One region of the Eisenbergiella massiliensis genome, then DNA from elsewhere that is predicted to be linked to it. Evidence: a T-box and tRNA genes for the amino acid it is inferred to sense, from the RefSeq annotation. Region 1 holds a T-box; the other holds one or more tRNA genes.
The links. The T-box of region 1 lies ahead of leuS (leucine--tRNA ligase). A T-box ahead of a tRNA ligase gene usually reads a tRNA of that ligase, here a tRNA-Leu.
Positions count from the first base shown of each region.

Region 1 (8,053 bases):
TGGCGGAATCCAGATTTCCCGTGGGCTCATCCGCAAGCAGGACCGCCGGCCTGTTTGCCAGAGCCCTGGCGATTGCAGCCCGCTGCTGCTGCCCGCCGGAAAGCTCCTCCGGAAGCTTCATCCTTTTTTCCCACAGACCCAGTCCCTCCAGCAGTTCCCGGATATAGGCATGATCCATATGCCTCCCTTTATCAAAGCTTAAAGGAAGAGCCACATTATCATACACGTTCAGCACCGGCATCAGGCTGTAGTTCTGGAAAACAAAACCGATATTCCTCCTGCGGAAAACCGTCCTGCGCGCAGAAGACATACCCGCCAGGGAATGGCCGCGGATGATAATATTCCCTTCCGTGGGCGTATCCAGGCCGCCCAGCAGATTTAAAAGCGTTGTTTTTCCGGAGCCGGACGTACCGCACAGCGCGGCAAATTCCCCCTGTTTTACGCTGAAGGTTACATCTTGCAGCGCCCTTACCGCATTTTCGCCCCGGCCGTAGATTTTTCCCAGTCCTGTTGTCTCCACTGCATTCATGGTTGGCTCTCCCTCTTTTTGTAACAGCTCAGGCTGGACTGAGCTGTTACCTCTTTTTCACAATTGTTACATAACTTATTGTAACAGGGATTTCTTGCAGAAATGCTACAAAGCCGGGGCTGGATTCTTACAGTTTTGCAAGAACAGGGAAAAACAGCTTCCTCCGCCGGGCGCAGGTTCCACCGTCAGATAGCCCTTTTCCTGTTCCGCAATCAGGCGGGACAGATACAGGCCGATTCCTGCCCCTTCCCGGGCCCGGACCTCCTTTCCCCGGTAAAACCGCTGAAAAACCAGGGACTGCTCGTCCCTTCGCACACCTATCCCCTGATCCGTCACCAGAATCCGGCTGTAGGTTTCATAGCGCTGCAGGCCAATTTTTATTTTGGAATGAGGCGGGGAATATTTGACCGCATTTTCCAGGAGGTTCACCAGGATCTCCGCCGTCCATTCCGGGTTATGCCACAGCATCGTTTCTCTCAGGCCTTCCGCTTCTATGGCAATCTCCTTCTTTTCGGCTTTTTCATAAACAGCGAATACGGCCATGCGGACCGCGGCGCAGATGTCCGCGTTCTCTTCCCGGAAAGAAATCACGCCCTGTTCGAGCTTCACCATCTTGAACAGGGAAGCTGTCAGCCAGTCTATTTTTTCCGTCTGTCTGCGCAGCTTCTCCAGGAAGTCCTGCCGCCTGCCCTCAGGAAGCTCCTGCCTGCAGAGCATTTCCACATAAAGCAGCACATTGGCCAGCGGTGTCTTAAGCTGATGGGACATATCGGAAATCAGCTGCTTTACCTGCTCCTTTTCTTCCTGCGCCCTCCCGATTTCCAGATTCAGCTTTTCCTGAACCCGCAGGCATTTGGCCGCCAGCGCGGACAGCCTGCCCTCTTCCAGCCCGCTGATTTCTATCCGTTCTTCCGAGAGCACCTGCTCCAGCATTCCGTCCGCTGCACGGTAAAGTTCGTTGTATTTCCGGTAATACCAAAAGGCTGCGACCGCCAGTGCGCCGCAGATACACCACCAAAGCATAGTCATCATCCTTCCCTCCAGAAATAGCCCAGCCCATGTACCGTGCGGATGATTTCAGGGCTGGCCGGATCCTTTTCTATTTTCAGCCGCAGCCTGCGTATGTTCACAGACACCGTATTTTCGTCCACAAATCTACCCTGGCCGTCCCACAGCTGCGACAGGATCTGCTCCTTACTCAGCACCTGCCCTTTATTTTCCATGAGATAAAGCAGCAGCCGGTATTCCTGATAGCTGAAGGCAAGCTCTTCCTCTCCCCTCCATACCCTGCATGCGGCTTTATCCAGTGTGATACCGTTGGAATACAGCTTCTGCGGCTCCGGGCTGCGGCGCAGAAGGCTGTGGATTCTCGCTTTCAGCACCGAAAGGGAAAAGGGCTTGGTCAGGTAGTCGTCCGCTCCCAGATTCAGGGCCTTCACCTCGTCCAGCTCGGAATCCCGGGCGGTGAGCATCAGCACAGGCGTCTGTGCCAGGCGGCGGATCCGTTCGCAGAACTCAAAGCCGCTCCCGTCAGGCAGGTTGCAGTCCAGAAGAATGAGATCACAGGCGTTTTTTCTAAACTGCCCTTCCCCCTCTTCCATGGTCGAAGCCGCAATGATCGAATAGCCTTCTGCTTCCAGGGAGTAGGCAAGCCCCTCCTGCAGATCCATATCATCCTCTATTATAAGTACTGTACTCATTTTTGCTCCCTTCATAACAGCTCCTGTCTCCGACATTTTACGAAACCTGCCTTTACTGCTTAATCTCCGGCTTGCGGCATTCTCTCTGCCGTCCATGAGCCGTATTTATTTCCTCAGCAGATACAAAAGGGCCTGCCGGAGAGTTTCCGGTAAGCCCTTTTATTCAGCCATATTAAGGCTTCACAACAATATTAATAATCTTGCCCGGAACATAAATTTCCTTTACCACAGTGCCGCTCAGCTTGCCTGCTGCTTCCAGCGCTTTCTTGCCTTCCGCAATGGCGTCTTCCTTGCTGATATCAACGGGTACGGTGACAACCAGCTTGGTTTTGCCGTTCACCTGAACTGCCACTTCCTTTTCGTCATCCGCCATGGCCGCCTTGTCGGCTACCGGCCATACCGCATGGAATACGGAATCGGTTCCGCCCAGCTGGCGCCACAGCTCTTCGCCGATATGCGGTGCAAAAGGAGCCAGAAGGATTACCGCCGTCTGCAGTGTTTCCTTGTCGATACCGCCGTTTCTTGCCATATCCACCATTTTGTTGGTATATTCCATAAAGCCGGAAATTACCGTATTGAGGCTGAAGTTTTCCAGTCTGGTGGTGATTTCATGGATCATTTTGTGGCGTACCTTCACCATTTCCTTCGTGGCCTGCACGCCGCTGTCCTTATTGTCCATAACCAGATTCCAGAAACGGTTCAGGAAACGATTTACGCCGTCGATTCCTCTGTCGTCCCATTCGCTGTCAAGCTCCGGCGGCCCTACGAACAGTTCGTACATACGCAGGGAGTCACAGCCGTAATCTCTTACCAGATCATCCGGGGACACCACGTTTCCTTTGGACTTGCTCATCTTGATGCCGTTCTTTCCGGTAATCATACCCTGATTGAACAGCTTGACAAAAGGTTCGTCAAAATCGATTACGCCGATATCACACAGGAACTTGGTGTAGAAACGGGAATACAGCAGATGAAGCACCGCATGCTCAACACCGCCGATATACATATCAACCGGCAGATATTTGTCCGCTTTCTCGCGGCTCACCAGTTCCTTGTCGTTTTTATTGTCCACATAGCGGAGGAAGTACCAGGAGGAGCCGGCCCACTGAGGCATGGTATTGGTCTCTCGCTTCGCAGGCGCGCCGCAGACAGGGCAGGTGGTATTTACCCACCAGTCAATGTCGGCCAGAGGGGATTCTCCCGTTCCTGTAGGCTGATAGGATTCCACCTCGGGAAGAAGCAGCGGAAGCTGATCCTCCGGCACCGGTACGCAGCCGCACTTCGGGCAGTGAACAATCGGGATAGGCTCGCCCCAGTAACGCTGGCGGGAGAATACCCAGTCACGCAGCTTATAATTAACTGTTTTGCGGCCAATTCCCATTTTTTCAATCATCACAGGTGCTTCTTTCTTGAGCACCGCGCTTTCCATGCCGTTCCATTCGCCGGAATTGATCATGGTGCCGGAAGCATCCGTATAGGCTTCTTCCATATTTTCGATTTCCTTACCATCCTTGGCAATTACCTGGATTATAGGAATATTGAATTTTCTGGCAAATTCAAAGTCTCTGTCATCATGGGCGGGAACGCACATAATCGCGCCCGTGCCATAATCTGCAAGCACGTAATCGGAAAGCCAGATCGGAACCTTTGCGCCGTTTAAAGGATTGATGGCATAGGTTCCCGTAAACACGCCTGTTTTTTCCTTATCCTGAAGCCTGTCCACGTTGGATTTCATGGATGCCTCGTAGATATATTTTTCCACGGCTTCCTTATTTTCAGGGGTGGCAAGCTTTGCCGCCAGCGCATGCTCCGGAGCCAGGACCATAAAGGTCGCCCCATGGAGGGTATCCGGCCTTGTGGTGTAAACGGTGATCTTCTCATCGCTGCCCTCTACCGGGAAGTCCACTTCAGCGCCGTAGGATTTACCGATCCAGTCGGTCTGCATCTTCTTTACCTTTTCCGGCCAGTCAAGCTTGTCCAGATCGTTCAGCAGGCGATCCGCATAGGCTGTGATTTTCAGCATCCACTGCTTCAGGTTCTTCTTGGTAACCTCGGCGCCGCAGCGTTCACATTTACCGTTTACCACTTCTTCGTTGGCCAGGCCCGTCTTACAGGAAGGACACCAGTTGATGGGCATTTCCTTCTCATATGCCAGCCCTGCCTTGAACATTTTTACAAAAATCCACTGGGTCCACTTATAGAAATTCGGATCGGTGGTATTGACTTCCATATCCCAGTCATACAGAGCGGCGATCTGCTTGATCTGGCTCTTGATTTTGGATACGTTATCCGCCGTGGATACAGCGGGATGAACTCCCATTTTAATCGCATAATTTTCTGCGGGAAGGCCGAATGCGTCCCAGCCCATGGGATGAATGATATAATGGCCGCCGTTTAACATTTTATAACGGCTCCACACATCGGAAATGACATAGCCTCTCCAATGCCCTACATGAAGTCCGTTTCCTGAAGGATAGGGAAACATGTCCAGACAGTAGTATTTGGGTTTCTTTCCGTCGTTGACGTTGATGGGATGGGCCTCCCATTCCTTACGCCATTTTTCTTCAATCTCTCTGTGATTGTATGGTGCTGCCATAGCTTCCTCCTTTTTACTGCCGTTTAAAAGCTGGCGGGCAACTGCCGCGCTGTTAAAATTACCTCGTATTAATAACCGCATACAGGCTGTCCCGCCGCATAACAAAAGCCCTTTCTTCCTGGTTAGAGACGAAAGGGCTTGTTTCCGTGGTACCACTCTAATTCGTACCGTCTGCTTTGACTGCAAACCGGTACGCACTTATTGTTCTGTAACGGGAATTCCCGCTCCGGACTACTTTCCTGCTCCTGCATGAACAGGCTTCCCCCGGAGGACTCCAAGGCGAGTTGGGGACTTCTCCTTACCGCCTCACACCATCCGGCGGCTCTCTGAAAAGGCCAGGTTCCTTATTACTCCTCTTCCATGTCTCTTGCTCTTTTTACTTCTGCCGGTGAAAATCTTCTGAAATTTCCCGGAAACTAGGGATTATTCTATCCTTTTTCCCGGGAAATGTCAATAGCTTTGTCACTCTTATCCGGCGCCTGGCAGTCAATTTACTCCAGGGTCTTAACCGGATTCAGGCCGCCTTCGTCTTTATACTGGAATTTGATAGAGTCTCCGGGATTATAGCGGACGATTCCAATCAGGCTGTCATCCGACAGATCCACATCAAAAATATTCTCATTTCCCTTGATGCAGATGTAATAATGGGTGGTTCCTTCCAGAACTACGGGGGAAATGGATTCAATTATGCCGGAAACATCCACATATGCTTCAGTATTCTGGCTTACGATGCCGTTGGTGCTCAGCAGTTCGTTGTAACTCTTCTCACAGGCCTGTATAGTATCTCCGATGGCCACCCACTGGTACTTCTGCACGTTTACCATGGCGTATTTTTTCACCAGGCCTGCGGCATCCTTCAGAGCCATGAAATAAGTGGGTTCATCCGCAATGTTCAAAAGCAGGGGGAAGGTGGCCCGGTAGCCCAGGTTCTGTACCTGCCCTTCCGCGGAGGACATGGCGGACATTTCCGTGGCGCCCTCCACCCTGTAAAATCTGGTTTCCATGGTTCTCTGATTTATGAGCACAAAGCCTACATTAGACTGGTCACCGTTTACGGAGGTAATGCCCGTATATACCCAGACATCGTCATCCAGCGCAATATAGTTGTAGCCATTGGTGGTCACTAGGCAGTCCTTCTGTCCCAGCACGCTGTTGAAGAAGCCATGCTGGTACATGCCATGATAATCATACAGCTGCATCAGAAGCTCTGCGGAATACACCTTATCAATCCACTGTGGAACATCCTCTACGTCATAATCCGTGCATTCGCCGGTTACCGCATTGCAGAGCACTACTCTTCCCACGGTCTCGCCGCCAAACAGCCCGATATTGAATTTCTTCACGGGGCATACCCAGTATGGCACGCCGTTATCATCGATTTCAAAGAAAATCTGATCACCGAAAATATAGGTCGGGAACTGGAAGCGAAGATGCCTGTAAAGATTGCGGTTAAAATATTCGGATTTGGAATATTTAATTCCCTCGTCCAGCATCACACATTCCGTATCCTGAGTGGTCATATCAATACGCATATAAGCCGGGATTCCGTTCTTCTGGTTGGTCAGCCACTTAATAGGGCTGGCATATACCAGCGGCGTCACACGTACCGGAACGCCGTTTACGTTAATCTGGGTATAGTCATCAGCCACCTCAAACTGGGACACCATCTCCACCAGGCTGCCCATTTTCCTGTCTCCCAGAAGCGCCGCCGAATCCTTATCCAAAAGGGGGATCGTGCGGTAATCCACTTCCTTGATATCATCCGTAAAATTCCGGGTTTCCAACGTTAAAAGCTGCTGGTACTTCTTCGCATTGACGATAGGGGAAGACAGAATGCTTCCGATTACGTAAGCAGCCAGCAGTAAAAGCAGCAGGATTCCCAAAAATTTTAAAGGCTTATGCTCCTTCAGGCTGAAACGCAGGGCCACGCCTCCCGTTCCCGCCATATCCTTTCCCGCCTTGCGGATCGTATAAACCACCATCACAGCCACAATCGCCGCCATGATGAAAAACCAGAACCCGCTGGAATGAATATTGATGGCCGGCAGTGTCACATAATAATAAATGAACGCTACAGCAGCCGCCAACACTCCTAAAATCGTGTATAAAACGCCTTTCTTCATATAATAAAAGCTCCTCCCTGCCGGCAGCCAAAGGGCCGGCAATTACTTTCCACCAGTTCCTGCCAGGAACTGGTGCGGTTCCTGTAAACCAGTTCATTGTACCACAATCTTCCTCCCATAGCAATGCTTCCGCACCCGGCCAGCCCACACCGGGATGCCGCGCTGTTGCATACATCTTTTCTTCTTGTTTCCTTCCCCTCCCTCATGCTAAAATAGATACAGCATTAATTCAGGCCATATAACTGTCCGTTCAGCGCAACAGTTACGAAGCCATACCGCATCAGCAAAGCGGGACGTGAACAAAACTGCGGCTTTAACAGCAAAATAAAACTAAGAAAGGCAGAGCATGGAATTGGAAAATCCTCTGATTACCATTATTATTCCCATATATAACCGGGAGCAAACCCTGGAACGCTGTCTGTGCAGCGTGCTCAGGCAGACCTATACCCATCTGGAAATTATCGCTGTGGACGACGGCAGCACCGATCACAGTCGCGTCATCCTTGACAAATACCAGAAAAAGGATTCCCGCCTGCGCGTTGTACGCAAAGAAAATTCCGGTGTGTCGGAAAGCCGGAACCTGGGGCTGCAGCTGGCCCGCGGGGAATACATACAGTTTGTGGATGCGGACGACTGGATTACACGGGACGCTACTGAAATCCTGCTGAAGGCCATGCAGACCGGTTCGGAAATGGTAATCACCGATTATTACCGCGTCATTGGCAGAAAAATCTGGATCAAGGGCCATATCCCAGAGTCCAGCCTGATGAGCAGGGCGGAGTTTGCCAGATATATGATGAAATCCCCCGCCAATTTCTATTATGGCGTCACCTGGAATAAATTTTACCGCATGGATATCATACGGGACAACGCATTGTTCTTTTCCCGTGAGCTGGACTGGTGCGAGGATTTCAAATTCAATCTGGAATACCTGAAATACGTTTCCAATATCCGCGTGGAGACCAGGCCCATTTATTACTATGTAAAAACAAAGGGCAGTCTGGTGGACAGCAAAATCGACCTGCGGGAAACCATCCGCACTAAACGTATCCTGTTCGGCTATTACAAGGAGCTTTACCAGGCTCTGGATATGTACGAGGAAAAT
Region 1 is NZ_QVLV01000013.1:112,810-120,862, forward strand. It holds gene DXC51_RS18225 (ABC transporter ATP-binding protein) at 1-529, opposite strand, end outside; gene DXC51_RS18230 (sensor histidine kinase) at 635-1,561, opposite strand; gene DXC51_RS18235 (response regulator transcription factor) at 1,558-2,229, opposite strand; gene leuS (leucine--tRNA ligase) at 2,402-4,825, opposite strand; T-box leader at 4,947-5,195, opposite strand; gene DXC51_RS18245 (hypothetical protein) at 5,317-6,948, opposite strand; gene DXC51_RS30305 (hypothetical protein) at 6,945-7,067, opposite strand; gene DXC51_RS18255 (glycosyltransferase family 2 protein) at 7,295-8,053, shown strand, end outside.

Region 2 (8,053 bases), on a different contig from region 1:
CGGGTACACATAAGAGGAGGAGAAGAAGATGGCTGAAAGAGTCAGAGTATTATTAACGGAAGAAGAAGTGGATGCAAGAATCCAGGAAATCGGCGATCAGATCAGTAAGGATTATGCAGGCAGGCAGGTTCACCTTGTATGCGTCCTGAAGGGCGGCAGCTTTTTTATGTGTGAGCTTGCCAAGCGGATTACGGTTCCTGTTTCCCTTGATTTTATGTCTGTTTCCAGCTATGGCAGTTCTACCAAATCCAGCGGCGTCGTTAAGATCGTAAAGGATCTGGATGAACCCCTGAAGGATAAGGATGTTATCATTGTGGAGGATATTGTGGACTCCGGCAGGACACTGAAGTACCTGATGGAAATGATGCGTGACAGAGGAACCAAGAGCCTGGCGCTCTGCACGCTTCTTGATAAGCCTGAGAGAAGGGTTACGGATGTAAAGGTGAACTACACCGGCTTCCAGATCCCAGATGAATTCGTAGTGGGCTACGGTCTGGATTATGATCAGAGATACAGAAATCTTCCGTACATTGGTGTGGTTGAATTCGATGATTAATGAAAATAATGAAGAAGCTGCGGAATGCAGCTTTTTCGTTTGAAAAAAGGCAGTTTCCCGCGGGCCGCAGTCCCGGCAGGGAGGAGGCTCACACAGAAGGGCTTAAACAGCTGCCGTAAAAGGAGGAAAGAAATTGGGAAAGAATATCAGGGGTATTAATCTGATTTTTATTCTGCTGCTGGGAGCGCTCCTTCTGATGGTATGGTCCAGCTCCATGAACCAGATGCAGGATAATTATACCCGGGGCGCCCTGGAAGAGGATTTGAAGGCCGGAAATGTAACCAGCGCCGTCATCACGCAGAACAGGGAAACGCCTACCGGCTCGGCCGCCGTTCTGCTCAAGGGCGGGCAGAACCGGACTCTTTATGTGACGAATGTGGAAGAAGCGATCCGGCTGTTTGAGGATTACAGCATTGATCCCGTTGTGCGGGATGTGCCCAGGGAAAGCTGGTTTATGAATTCCTTACTTCCCATGCTCGTCGTGGCCGTAATTATCATGGTGTTCTTCTTTATGATGATGAATGCCCAGAATGCGGGCGCGGGCGCCGGCGGCAACAAAATGATGAACTTCGGGAAAAGCCGGGCCAGAATGAGCGTGGGCGCAGATAACAAAATTACCCTTAAGGATGTGGCCGGGCTGAAGGAGGAGAAGGAAGAGCTGCAGGAAATCGTGGATTTCCTCCGGGAACCCTCCAAGTTCACCAGGGTGGGAGCCAGAATTCCCAAGGGCGTCCTGCTGGAGGGCCCCCCCGGAACCGGTAAGACGCTGCTTGCCAAAGCCATTGCGGGTGAGGCGAATGTACCGTTTTTCAGCATTTCAGGATCTGATTTCGTGGAAATGTTTGTCGGCGTGGGCGCTTCCAGGGTCCGTGACCTGTTTGAAGAAGCGAAGAAAAATTCTCCCTGTATCGTATTTATTGATGAAATTGACGCCGTGGCAAGACGCAGGGGAACCGGTATGGGCGGCGGTCACGATGAAAGGGAGCAGACGCTGAACCAGCTGCTGGTGGAGATGGACGGCTTCGGCGTGAATGAAGGAATTATCGTTATGGCGGCCACCAACCGCGTGGATATACTCGATCCCGCGATTCTGCGTCCCGGACGTTTTGACAGGAAAATCAGCGTGGGAACCCCGGACGTGGGCGGCAGGGAAGATATCCTGAAGCTGCACGCAAGAAATAAGCCGCTGGCCGATGATGTGAACCTGAAGCAGGTGGCCCAGACTACCGCGGGCTTTACCGGCGCAGATCTGGAAAACCTTTTGAATGAAGCGGCCATTCTGGCAGCGGAGTCCGACCGGGTATTCGTATCCCAGGAGGACATCCAGAGAGCCTTTATTAAGGTGGGAATCGGTTCGGAGAAGAGAAGCCGTATCATTTCCGATGCGGAAAAGAAAATTACGGCCTATCATGAATCCGGCCATGCGATTCTGTTCCATGTGCTTCCTGATGTGGGGCCGGTATATACGGTTTCCATCATTCCCACAGGAATCGGGGCGGCCGGCTATACCATGCCTCTGCCTGAGAGGGATGACATGTTCATGACAAAGGGAAGGCTGGAAGAGGAGATTATGGTGTCCCTGGGGGGACGTATCGCAGAGCAGCTGATTTTTGACGACATCACTACCGGCGCATCCAGCGATATCAAGAAGGCAACCAAGCTGGCCAGGAAAATGGTGACCCGCTTCGGTATGTCCGACAATATCGGTGTTGTCTGCTATGATGACGACGATGACGAAGTATTCATCGGCCGTGACCTTGCCCATGCCAAATCACACAGTGAGCTCATCAGCGGTGAGATTGACAAGGAAGTCAAGGAAATCATTGACAGGTGCTATGCCAGGGCCAAAGAAATCATTCTGGAAAATATGGAAATCCTCCATAAGTCCGCGGATCTTCTTTTACAGAAGGAAAAGATTACGCGGGAGGAATTCGAAGCGTTGTTCCGGCAGGAGAAATCTTTCTTTGACACAGTTACGGAATAATTAATTGTGAAAAATACACAAAAATGGAATGGAGAATTTGTGATATTTGTGAATTCTGGGTATGTACAAAATGGGGCGGGTTTGATATTATAATACTCGTAACCCCCCCCCAATACATTATATAGTTTTTTGCTATACCCCATAAGAAATACCTTCTCTAAAAAGGACAGCCATAAAAAGCTGTCTTTTTTACTGCAATTTTTCAGGGGCTGCCGGCTTGTGCACAGTATGATGTCAGGCGGACACAGGAAGACAGGCACGGGGACACGGACACAGGGCGGCGACGGCTTTAGCCCGGGCGGGATGTGAACAGTAACTTACGGAGTGAGGTGTTACAGAATGAAGCGTAAAAGGGCTTGAATGTAGCAGATTTTTACGCTACAATGGGTAAAGAAGTACTCTAAAATTAGGCATTTGCGGCAGTGCTGCGGATGCATGAGAGCAAGGGTGTTAAAATATGAATTTTGAACGGTTTTTGCGCGGAGAGCAGCATCAGTACATCAGCAGCATGCGGCCGATTCTCAGCAAAAAGGCTCTGTTCAGTGATACAACGGAAAATTTTATATCACCGGCGGAACCGGCGCCATACAGTGAAGTAACCATTACCTTCCGAGCCAAAAAGAACAACCTGGACAGGGTGTTCTTTATTTGTCAGGGACAGAAGAATCTGATGTTTAAAGCGTCGTCAGATTCTCTTTTTGACTATTACGAACATCGGCAGCAGCTGGATAATGAGAAGATTACGTACTATTTTGAAGCACAATCAGGAAAAGCCAGGTGCTATTACGATTCAAGAGGAGTTGTCAAGCAGCCGGAGGAGCATTATTATTTCAGCATCATCCCCGGTTTTTCCACACCGGCCTGGGCAAAGGGCGCGGTAATGTACCAGATTTATGTGGATCGCTTTTGCAACGGGGATCCGACCAATGATGTCCTCACAGGAGAGTATCATTATATCGGGGATAAATCCAGGAAGGTCGAGGACTGGTACGCATATCCTGCACAGATGGATGTACGGAATTTTTACGGAGGGGATCTGCAGGGTGTTCTGGATAAGATGGATTATCTGCAGGATCTGGGGATTGATGTTATTTATTTTAATCCCCTGTTCGTATCGCCCTCCAACCATAAATACGATATACAGGATTACGATTATATTGATCCCCATGTGGGGAAAATCGTCAGCGAGGAAGGGGAGCTTCTGCCGGACTGGCAGCATGAGAACCGCTTCGCCGGCCGTTATATCAACCGTGTTACGAATAAGGAGAACCTGGAGGCCAGCAACCAGCTTTTTATCAAGGTTGTGGAGGAAGCCCACAGGAGAGGCATGCGGGTTATCATTGATGGTGTTTTTAATCACTGCGGTTCCTTTAACAAATGGCTGGACCGGGAACGTATTTATGAAGGACGGGAAGGGTATGCCAAGGGCGCTTTTATAGACAGAGACAGCCCATACCATGATTATTTCATGTTCCATGACGAATACAGGTTCCCCTATAACCCCACTTATGACGGCTGGTGGGGGCATGATACGCTGCCGAAGCTGAATTATGAAGGCTCCAGGGAGCTGTATGAATATATCATGCGGGTTGCCGCCAAATGGGTTTCGCCACCCTTCAATGCGGACGGCTGGCGGCTGGATGTAGCGGCGGATTTGGGCCATTCCCCTGATTTTAACCACCGTTTCTGGCGGGATTTCCGCAGAAGTGTGAAAAGCGCCAATCCCAATGCCATCATTCTGGCGGAGCATTACGGCGATCCATCCTCCTGGCTGCAGGGTGACCAGTGGGATACGGTGATGAATTACGACGCCTTTATGGAACCGGTAACCTGGTTCCTGACGGGAATGCAGAAGCACAGTGACGATTACCGTCAGGATCTGCTCGGCAATGCGGAAAGCTTCTGGGGCGCCATGGGCTACCACAGCGCATGCTTTGCCACACCTTCCATTCAGGTTGCCATGAATGAGCTTTCCAACCACGATCATTCCCGGTTCCTCACCCGTACCAATAAGAAGGTGGGGCGTATGAACACACTGGGACCGGATGCCGCAAACCAGGGAGTGAACAAGGCGGTGATGCGTGAGGCGGTTCTTATCCAGATGACCTGGCCCGGCGCGCCAACCATTTATTATGGAGATGAAGCGGGTTTGTGCGGCTTTACGGATCCGGATAACCGCAGGACCTATCCCTGGGGAAGGGAAGATCAGGAGCTGATAGCCTACCACAAAGCGGCAATAAAGGTGCACAAGGAAAACCAGGAGTTCAAAACCGGATCCATCAAGTGGATGCTTACGGATTATAATATGATTGGCTATGCCCGTTTTACCAGGGATAACCATTCACTGATCCTTATTAATAACAATGACCATGAGATGACAAAGGAGCTTTCCGTCTGGGAGCTGGGAATACCGAAAGAGGCGGAAATGACAAGACTGCTCCTCACAGGCAATGACGGTTTCTATACGGATCCGGTAAAATATGTGGTGGAAGCGGGAAAAATAACGGTGACGCTGCCTCCGGTTTCGGGAATTATACTGCAGCATCGGAACGAACCTGTGAAGCGGAGCGAAGAAATGAAATCCAACCGAAAAAATTTCTTGCAATTCCTATAAAGGTATGGTTAAATGTATATTGTCGGAGACGGAGTGTCGTCTCCGGCGGCTATAAATGGATGGATTCCCGAGTGGCCAAAGGGGACAGACTGTAAATCTGCTGCAAATTGCTTCGGTGGTTCGAATCCACCTCCATCCATTATTCATTGACGTAAATTGATATTTGCGGCGGTGGATGGTCTGCGGGTATGGTGGAATAGGCAGACACAAGGGACTTAAAATCCCTCGGTAGCGATACCGTGCCGGTTCAAGTCCGGCTACCCGCACTATTTTTATTCCCGCGAGCAACGAGCCAAGTATCCATGCTTGTATGGATATTTGGCGACTGCTGCGAGGGTCAAAGCCCCCGTTGCTTGCAGCGGGGGCTTTGATTGACAGGGACTCTTTTCCAGCCTGCGGCTGGATGGAGTTCTTTTTTATTTTCTCCAGGAGGAATTCCTGTGCTTCTTTATACAGGACCGATATTTAAAACTTTTCTGCATTGTCTGATTTGCTGACAGACAGCAGCTTGTCCTCAGTTTTTTCTTGTCATCGGCTTTTTCGTAATTATCAGAAGGAACGAATTCCTGCCTGGTTATCTGAAACATTTCCTCCGTTTTACGTTTATTGCCTTTTACAGGAAGATGCTCTGATTTTTTTTGTGGATTTTTGTTGTCTTTTATATATTCATTGCGTATAAAAGATTAGAAAAAAGAAAAGAAGTTGATTGTATGCATAATATTATTGTGCTAATCAACCATGACACGGTTTTAGATAAGCCGGAGACAGAAAACAATATTTTCAGTAATATAGTTAGGGGTGTTTATATTCCACGTGTTTTTGTTAAATATAGATATTATGTGATACTACAAACTATTATAAAGGCCTACATTGACCCTAAATCAAGCTTCTGCAATGACTTAAGAAAACTAAGCAAGCTGTTTTGTTGCTGGGGTGACAAACGGTCAAAATATTGAAGCAATTCATGCTGCTTTTCTGTAAGCGGACAGGGTTCATTCGTTTCTGCAAAGAACTGGGCGAGAGTTTATTAAATATTTTTGCCGCAAGCGGCATAAATATTTAGCGAGGTAGGAAGATGGACATAAAAAATAGATGTATATTTGGAGAGATTAATTAATCGAAAACACAATTGATTTGTTAAAGTGATTACCGGTATCAGAAGATGCGGTAAATCATATTTGTTAAATACATTATTCTATAATCATTTGATGGATTGTGAAATACCAGAAGACCATGTGATTCTATTTGCATTTGATTCAGCGGATGATTTGATAAAGATTGGTGAGGATCCTCTCTTATTGGAAAATGCGAATTCAGAACGGAAGATAGATCCTAAGAAATTTTTACAATATTTGAATCAACAGATTATAGATAAGGAGATGTATTATCTTTTGCTTGATGAGGTGCAGAATCTTGAAGCATTTGAGTCTGTGCTAAATGGTTTTCTGCGGAAAAAGAATATGGATGTGTATGTAACCGGAAGTAATTCCAAGTTTCTGTCAAAAGATATTTTGACAGGGTTTGAGGGACGTGGGGATGAGATACGTGGGGATGAGATACATATGTTGCCTTTATCTTTTTCCAAGTATTTCAGTGTGCATGATGGAAGCAAGGAAGAGGCATTTGATGATTATTCTGTATACGAGGGACTTACGGCGGTAGCGCTTATGGGAACGGAAGAGCAGAAAGCAGCTTATCTTACAACGCAAATGCAGAATTCAGCTCTCAGATGAGTCTGTTTATAAGACATCTCTTGCAAAATCTATATCTGCAGTGTTAATATTGCCTCAGAAAGTGTGTCAGGGAAATATCCTGGTTAGTTATGTTGTCAGATATATGATTCGACGAAATTATTATGGGGTAAGATTTTTATGAAGCAGTCATTAACGAGAAAAATACTTATTTATTTAATATTAATTATTTGTTTCAATATTGCAGTCCTTTTGGCAACGAATTATTTTTCAATCAGTACTGCCCAGAAGGAAATGAAGCAGAGTTATATGAATTCTCTCCAGCTGTTTACTGGAGATATCAATATGGAGTTAAAAAACATATCTAATTTCTTAACCTCTTTTGTTAACCAAACTGAAACAAGAAAATTTTGTTATCTTGATGAAGATATGTATTTTATCAAAAACAGACTTCAGGGTTCAATGTTTAATGCACTTTATTCAGAAAAGTATATTTGCGGTATGTGGATATATTCAAATACCAAAGACAGAAATCTGTGGACAAGAATAGCTTCCTACGAGGATTTTAATGATTTTCTGGATGTGAAAACAGAATTTGAAGACAGAGGAAACTTAGAAAAATACCAAAAAGGATGTTGGCAGCTAACCAACATAAAAGATAGAGTTTATTTTATATATGTGGAATACGATGAAAATATATGTTATGGTTCCTGGGTAAATGCAGATCGGATTCTTGAGAATGCTTCGAATTATTTTAAAGAGGATAATTTGCTCTTTGCTTTGCGTACGCAGAAGGATGTTTTAGGCAGCATTTTATATGAACAGGAATTATATTCCGGCGATGAAAAGAAAGAAGTTATGGCATTACTGGGGAAAAAGCAGGGATGGCAGAAAATGACAATCACCTGTCCGTTGGAATCTGTCAGCGGCATTTCGCTTGAAATAACATTAGGTACCCCGTTTGTTGATAGTTCTAAATGGATGGTTGGGGGGATTACCATACTTGGAGTTATCACGATTCTTTTAATTTCCATTATGTGTATCAATATCAGAAAATATCTGATACTTCCTGTTAGAGAAATTGTTGATGGAATCAGAAAAATTGGTGCGGGCGATTTAGAACAAAGAATAAATACTGAAAGGTATACGGTTGAAGTTAAGGAAATAGGGGATAATCTGAATCAGATGACAGGAGAGGTCAGACAGCT
Region 2 is NZ_QVLV01000001.1:388,944-396,996, forward strand. It holds gene tilS (tRNA lysidine(34) synthetase TilS) at 1-36, shown strand, start outside; gene hpt (hypoxanthine phosphoribosyltransferase) at 29-556, shown strand; gene ftsH (ATP-dependent zinc metalloprotease FtsH) at 690-2,540, shown strand; gene DXC51_RS01620 (glycoside hydrolase family 13 protein) at 2,998-5,154, shown strand; tRNA gene DXC51_RS01625 (tRNA-Tyr) at 5,212-5,293, shown strand; tRNA gene DXC51_RS01630 (tRNA-Leu) at 5,337-5,420, shown strand; gene DXC51_RS01640 (ATP-binding protein) at 6,297-6,887, shown strand; gene DXC51_RS01645 (sensor histidine kinase) at 7,026-8,053, shown strand, end outside.
Region 2: it has a tRNA-Leu gene. The T-box ahead of leuS (leucine--tRNA ligase) is inferred to sense a tRNA for this amino acid. The anticodon was not compared.